2 regions of the Streptomyces sp. NPDC014656 genome follow, and region 2 is predicted to be linked to the other one. Evidence: riboswitches for the same ligand, from Rfam matches in the RefSeq annotation. Region 2 holds a riboswitch; the other holds the start of a gene.

Region 1 (3,398 bases), on a different contig from region 2:
CTCGGCGTCGACGGCGGCGGCGACGTCCGGGTCCAGCTCGTGGAGGGGAGTGTTCAGAAGCGACATGAAGCGATCCCTAGGGGGTCTCGGTCAGCCTGCGGTGAAGGCGGTGTACTCGTCGGCGGAGAGCAGGTCGTCCTGCTCGGCCGTGAGGCGCACCTTGAACAGCCAGCCGCCCTCGAACGGAGCGGAGTTCACCAGCGACGGGTCGTCCACGACGTCCTGGTTCGCCTCGACGACCTCACCCGTCACCGGGGAGTACAGCTCGCTCACGGACTTGGTCGACTCCAGCTCGCCGCACTCCTCGCCCGCGGTGACGGTGGCGCCGACCTCGGGGAGCTGGACGTACACGATGTCGCCGAGCGCGTTCGCCGCGTGCTCGGTGATGCCGACGGTCGCGACGCCGTCAACGGCGTCCGTCAGCCACTCGTGCTCCTTGCTGTAGCGAAGCTGCTGGGGGTTGCTCATGACCTGATTCTCCTGGATCGGGGGAGTACTGATGTACGTGGGTCTTGCGGGGTGAGACGCCGGACGAGACGGATGCGTCACTTCTGGCGCTTGTAGAACGGCAGCGCCACGACCTCGTAGGGCTCGTGGGTGCCGCGGATGTCCACACCTACACCCGCGGTGCCGGGCGCGGCGTGCGCCGCGTCGACGTACGCCATCGCGATCGGCTTCCCGAGGGTCGGGGACGGCGCGCCCGAGGTGATCTCGCCGACGACCTCGCCGCCGGCGACGACCTGGAAGCCGGCGCGCGGGACGCGGCGGCCCTCGGCGACCAGGCCGACCAGCTTGCGCGGCGGGGCGGTCTCGGCGCGCCCGGCGGCGGCCTCCAGCGCCTCGCGCCCGACGAAGTCGCCCGGCTTCTCGAACTTCACGACCCGGCCCAGGCCCGCGTCGAAGGGGGTGAGGGCGGTGGTCAGCTCGTGGCCGTACAGCGGCATGCCCGCCTCCAGGCGGAGCGTGTCGCGGCAGGACAGGCCGCAGGGGATCAGGCCGACGCCCGCGCCCGCCTCGGTCAGCGCCTTCCAGACGCCCTCCGCGTGCTCCGGCTTCAGGAACAGCTCGAAGCCGTCCTCGCCGGTGTAGCCGGTCCGGGCGATCAGGGCCGGCACGCCGGCGACCGTGCCGGGCAGGCCGGCGTAGTACTTCAGCCCGTCCAGGTCGGCGTCGGTGACCGACTTCAGGATGCCGGGGGACTCCGGGCCCTGGACCGCGATCAGGGCGTAGGCGTCGCGGTCGTCGCGGACCTCGGCGTCGAAGCCTTCGGACCGGGCCACGAGCGCGTCCAGCACGATCTGGGCGTTGGAGGCGTTGGCGACGACCATGTACTCGGTCTCGCCGAGGCGGTAGACGATCAGGTCGTCGAGGATGCCGCCGTCCTCCTGGCAGATCATCGTGTAGCGGGCGCGGCCGTTGCCCACCGTGGAGATGTTGCCGACCAGCGCGTAGTCCAGCAGGTCGACGGCCTGCGGGCCGGTGACCGTGATCTCGCCCATGTGGGAGAGGTCGAAGAGGCCGGCCCGGGTGCGGACGGCGTTGTGCTCGTCGCGCTCACTGGCGTACCGCAGCGGCATGTCCCAGCCCGCGAAGTCGGTCATGGTCGCGCCCAGCGAACGATGCAGGGCATCGAGGGCGGTCAGGCGGGGGGCAGTGCTCATGGAAGGTGGCTCCCGGGTCCCAAGGGCGTGATCGGTGACGAAAACACATGACGGGCGAGGACGTCCTCCCCATCTGTCATGGAACCTGAGAGGTTCACCGGGGGCATCCCCGGCTTGCACCTTGGGTGGGGACACAGGGGTGTCCCGCTTTTCAGATCTGCCTCATCCACGCGGTACGGGGCCTGAGAGATTCAAGGGAGGGTCTTGCTCCTTCGGCGCCCGGACGGCCGAGGCCGTCCGGAACTCTCCCGCGCGGATTCGAGCGGCCGGTATGCGGTTGTGGGGCGCTGCTCGCGCCTGGCGCGCACATCATCGCACGCGGTGTCGGCGCCGCAAATCGCTTGTCTCGGATTACCGTTTCTTTACACTTCGTGGGCAAGGGTCTCCGTGAGGTCTCCCGGTACGCCTCCCGGGGTCCCGACAGGGGGAGAGCAGCGATGAGGATCCAGCACACCGGCGTCTTCGCCGGCGACGCCATACCGGCCCAGCGGGCCCGCGCCCGGACCCGCGGGCGCGGGCGCGTCGTGCGGGACCTGCGCGAGCGGGGAGGGCGCGGCCCGCGCGCCCTCACCTTCGCCGCCGGCGACGTCGTGGTCGTCTCCGGCCTGCCCGGCAGCGGCAAGTCCACCCTGCTGCGGCGGGCCGCCGAGGGCCGCGGCATCGACTCGCAGGACGCCCGGGAGCGCTGGGAGGCCCGGATGCCCCGCCTCCTGCCGTACGCCCTCTACCGCCCGCTGGTCCGGATCGCGCACTACGCCGGGCTGTACCGGGCCCTGCGCTCCGGCGCCGGGGTCGTCGTCCACGACTGCGGCACCCAGTCCTGGGTCCGCGGCTGGCTCGCCCGCTCCGCCGCCCGGCGCGGCCGCGCCCTCCACCTGGTCCTCCTCGACGTCGATCCGGACACCGCGCGGGACGGCCAGCGCGAGCGGGGCCGGGGGGTGTCGGCGTACGCCTTCGCCCGGCACCGCAGGGCCGTCGGCCGGCTCGTCGGCGCGGTCGAGTCGGGCCGGCTGCCGCGCGGCTGCGCCTCCGCCACCCTCCTCGACCGGGACGCCGCGACCGCCCTGCGCCGCATCGGCTTCCGCACCCCGGCGTGAGGTCCGCCCACCGGGTTCTGGTCACAGCCGGGGCGGGGCGGCGTTAGGGTGCTGCGGGACGGCCGGGACCAGGGCCGTACGAGAAGGGGACGGAACCACCGTGGACGTGACGTGGCCGGGCAACGAGCTGGAGGAGGCGCTGGCCGCCGCGCTCGGGCAGCCCGCGGCCGGAGGCCGGCTCATCGAGGTGCTCGGCCGCAGCCCCGTCTGGGTCCCGCTGCCCAACGGCGGCGGACCCGACAGCCCCGACCTGGACCTCGCCACCATGGAGATCGGCGGGGCGGCCTACGTCCCCGTCTACAGCTCCCAGGAGCAGTTCCTCGCCTGCGTCGGCGACCACATGTCCTTCACCGTCGCCCCCGCCCGTGACTTCGCCCGCGGTCTGCCCCCGCAGCTCGGCATCGCCGTGAACCCCGGCGGGGTCGTCGGCGTCCCGCTGCCCCCGCCCGCCGTCGCCGAGCTCTGCCGGGTCGGCCGCACCGCCCTCGACGGGCCCGCGAGCGGCGGCCGGGTCCGGCTCTTCGAGCCCGACTGGCAGGACGACCCGGTCGACTTCCTCGCCGCGGCCGGCGCCGAGTTCGACGCCACCGGCGTCGTCGCCACCGCCCGCCGCGCCCTCGCCAGCGTCGAGGGCACCGAA
Region 2 (3,398 bases):
GTGCGGGTGCGGGTGCGGGTGCGGGTGAGGGTGCCGGGGCGCCGGGTGCCGCCGTGGCCGCGGACGTGGGGGAGAGCGGGCCGGAGGAGGTCTCCGGGTACCCGGCCGACGCGCCGCCGACGGCCACCGGACCCGCGACGCGGCGGTGGGCCCCGGGGCACGACGTGCGGCACGCGGTCCTCGGGGCGGGGTGGGTGCAGGGCAGCGGGCTCGGCCGGGTCACCGTCCGCTTCGAGGAGCCGGGGAGTACGGCTCCGGGGCGGGTGCGGACCTTCGCGGTGGACGATCCGGAGCTGGAGCCCGCGGATCCGCTGCCGCTGGTGCCCGGCGGGGTGACGGGGGCGGAGGGGGCCGCCCCGGCCGTCCGCACGGGCGCGTGACCCCCCGGGGGTGTCCGGGCGGGTGGGTGAGCCCTTCCGGGGGCGTCGGGAGGGCTCTGCGCGGGTTTCTCCGGGGCGGGGCGTCCCGTGCCGCGTTCTTTCCCGCGTCGCGTTCTCCTAGGCCGCGTCGTCCTGGCCGGCCAGCCGCCCGAAGTCGGGGATCTGCGCCGGCGGGGGCGGCAGCGTCAGCTCGTAGTGGCGGTAGAGCTGGAGCTCCTGCTCGGGGGAGAGGTGGCGGCCCACGCCGAAGTCCGGCGCGTCCTTGATGAGGGAGCGTTCGAAGGGGATGTGGAGGCCGTCGTCGGCCAGTTCGCTGGGCTCCAGCGGGACGAAGGCGTCCCTGCTGAACAGGCCGGTGCGGACGGCCGCCCACTCGGGGACGCCGGTCGCGTCGTCCAGGTACACCTCGTCCACGGTTCCGATCTTGTGTCCGTTCCGGTCGAACGCCTTGCGGCCGATCAGGCTGCGCGGATCGATGTCGGTCTGCACGGTCCCTCCAACTGGTCGCAACTGCTCTACACCCCTACGAAAGTGCACAACTGGGATGTCGGCCACTTGAGCGATGAGGGCGACAACCGCGCTGGTAGGCTGGCTGTGGCTGTCGACACCGTGCGGGAGAGTCCATCGGAGAGGGTTTCCGGTGGCGCCGAAGGAGCAAATCCTCCCCGGAATCTCTCAGGCACCCGGTACCGCGCGGGCGAGGTCACTCTGGAAAGCAGGGCGGGAGTCCGACGGCACCCGCCCTCACCGACGGTGAAAGCCGGCGTGCCCACGGGCGTGCCGGTGAAGCTCTCAGGTTGAGATGACAGAGGGGGAGGCCGTCCGGGCACCCGCGCCGTGGTGCCCCTCGCAGGTCGTGACGACCAGGAGGCCCCCGCATCATGACCGCCAACCGCACCCCGCTCTCCGAGCTCGAACAGGGCATCCCTTTCGAGCAGCGGCACATCGGACCCGACGCCGAGGCGCGGGCCAAGATGCTCGCGCAGGTCGGATACGGCTCCCTCGACGAGCTGACGGCCGCCGCGGTGCCGGACGTCATCAAGAACGCCGAGGCGCTGGACCTGCCCGGTGCCCGCACCGAGGCCGAGGTCCTCGCCGAGCTGCGCGCCCTCGCCGGTCGCAACGAGGTCCTCGCCCCGATGATCGGCCTCGGCTACTACGGCACCTTCACGCCGCCGGTCATCCTCCGCAACGTCATGGAGAACCCGGCCTGGTACACGGCGTACACGCCCTACCAGCCGGAGATCTCGCAGGGCCGCCTGGAGGCGCTGCTCAACTTCCAGACGATGGTCGCCGACCTCACCGGCCTGCCGACCTCCGGCGCCTCCCTCCTCGACGAGGGCACCGCCGCCGCCGAGGCCATGTCGCTCTCGCGCCGCGTCGGCAAGGTGAAGAACGGCGTCTTCCTCGTCGACGCCGACGCCCTGCCGCAGACCATCGCCGTCATCGAGACCCGCGCCGAGCCGACCGGCGTCGAGGTGGTCGTCGCCGACCTCTCCGAGGGCATCCCGGCCGAGATCGCCGAGCGCGGCGTCTTCGGCGTGCTCCTCCAGTACCCCGGTGCCTCCGGCGGCGTCCGCGACATCAAGCCGCTGATCGACGCCGCCCACGAGCTCGGCGCGATCGTGACCGTCGCCGCCGACCTGCTCGCGCTCACCCTGCTCGTCTCGCCCGGCTCGCTCGGCGCCGACATCGCCGTCGGCACCACCCAGCGCTTCGGCGTCCCGATGGGCTTCGGCGGCCCGCACGCCGGCTACATGGCCGTCCAGGACAAGCACGCCCGCTCCCTGCCCGGCCGCCTCGTCGGCGTCTCCGTCGACGCCGACGGCAACAAGGCGTACCGCCTCGCCCTGCAGACCCGCGAGCAGCACATCCGCCGCGAGAAGGCCACCAGCAACATCTGCACCGCCCAGGTGCTCCTCGCCGTCATGGCCGGCATGTACGCCGTCTACCACGGCCCGGACGGCCTGAAGCAGATCGCGCAGCGCACCCACCGGTACGCCGCGATCCTCGCCGCCGGTCTGACCGCCGGGGGCGTCGAGCTCACCCAGGGCGCCTTCTTCGACACGCTCACCGCCCGCGTGCCGGGCCGTGCCGACGCCGTCGTCGCCGCCGCCCGCGAGGCCGGCGTCAACCTGTACCGCGTGGACGCCGACCGGGTCTCGGTCTCCTGCGACGAGACCACCGGCCGCGAGCAGCTCGCCGCCGTCTGGGCCGCCTTCGGCGTGACCGGCGACGTCGAGGCGCTGGACGCCGCCACCGAGGACGGCATCCCGGCCGGCCTGCTGCGCTCCGACGCGTACCTGACCCACCCGGTCTTCCACGCGCACCGCTCCGAGACCGCGATGCTGCGCTACCTGCGCCGCCTCTCCGACCGCGACTACGCGCTCGACCGCGGCATGATCCCGCTCGGCTCCTGCACCATGAAGCTGAACGCGACCACCGAGATGGAGCCGGTGACCTGGCCCGAGTTCGGCCAGATCCACCCCTTCGCGCCGATCGACCAGGCCCAGGGCTACGTCACGCTCATCACCGAGCTGGAGGAGCGCCTGGCCGAGGTCACCGGCTACGACAAGGTCTCGATCCAGCCGAACGCCGGTTCGCAGGGCGAGCTGGCCGGTCTCCTCGCGGTCCGCGCCTACCACCGCGCCAACGGCGACGAGCAGCGCACCGTCTGCCTCATCCCGTCCTCCGCGCACGGCACCAACGCCGCCTCCGCGGTGATGGCCGGCATGAAGGTCGTCGTCGTGAAGACCGCCGAGGACGGCGAGGTCGACGTCGAGGACCTGCGCGCCAAGATCGAGCAGCACCGTGACGAGCTCTCCGTGCTGATGATCACCTACCCGTCGACGCACGGCGTCTTCGAGGAGCACGTCGCCGACATCTGCGCGGCCGTGCACGAGGCCGGCGGCCAGGTGTACGTCGACGGCGCCAACCTCAACGCCCTGGTCGGCCTCGCCAAGCCGGGCCACTTCGGCGGCGACGTCTCGCACCTCAACCTGCACAAGACCTTCTGCA

What was found. A riboswitch is a leader RNA that binds a small molecule or an ion and turns the genes downstream of it on or off. The one in region 2 is predicted to bind glycine.
Region 1: another riboswitch for glycine. It lies ahead of gcvT (glycine cleavage system aminomethyltransferase GcvT); the one in region 2 lies ahead of gcvP (aminomethyl-transferring glycine dehydrogenase).

Annotation. Positions count from the first base shown of each region.
Region 1 is NZ_JBIBZN010000002.1:67,920-71,317, reverse strand. Features, by position in the region: gene glyA (serine hydroxymethyltransferase) at 1-66, opposite strand, end outside; gene gcvH (glycine cleavage system protein GcvH) at 91-468, opposite strand; gene gcvT (glycine cleavage system aminomethyltransferase GcvT) at 546-1,661, opposite strand; glycine riboswitch at 1,823-1,922, opposite strand; gene ACF1ED_RS04205 (AAA family ATPase) at 2,099-2,758, shown strand; gene ACF1ED_RS04200 (enhanced serine sensitivity protein SseB) at 2,859-3,398, shown strand, end outside.
Region 2 is NZ_JBIBZN010000017.1:10,120-13,517, forward strand. Features, by position in the region: gene ACF1ED_RS30575 (DNA polymerase IV) at 1-380, shown strand, start outside; gene ACF1ED_RS30580 (PRC-barrel domain-containing protein) at 498-869, opposite strand; glycine riboswitch at 983-1,082, shown strand; gene gcvP (aminomethyl-transferring glycine dehydrogenase) at 1,262-3,398, shown strand, end outside.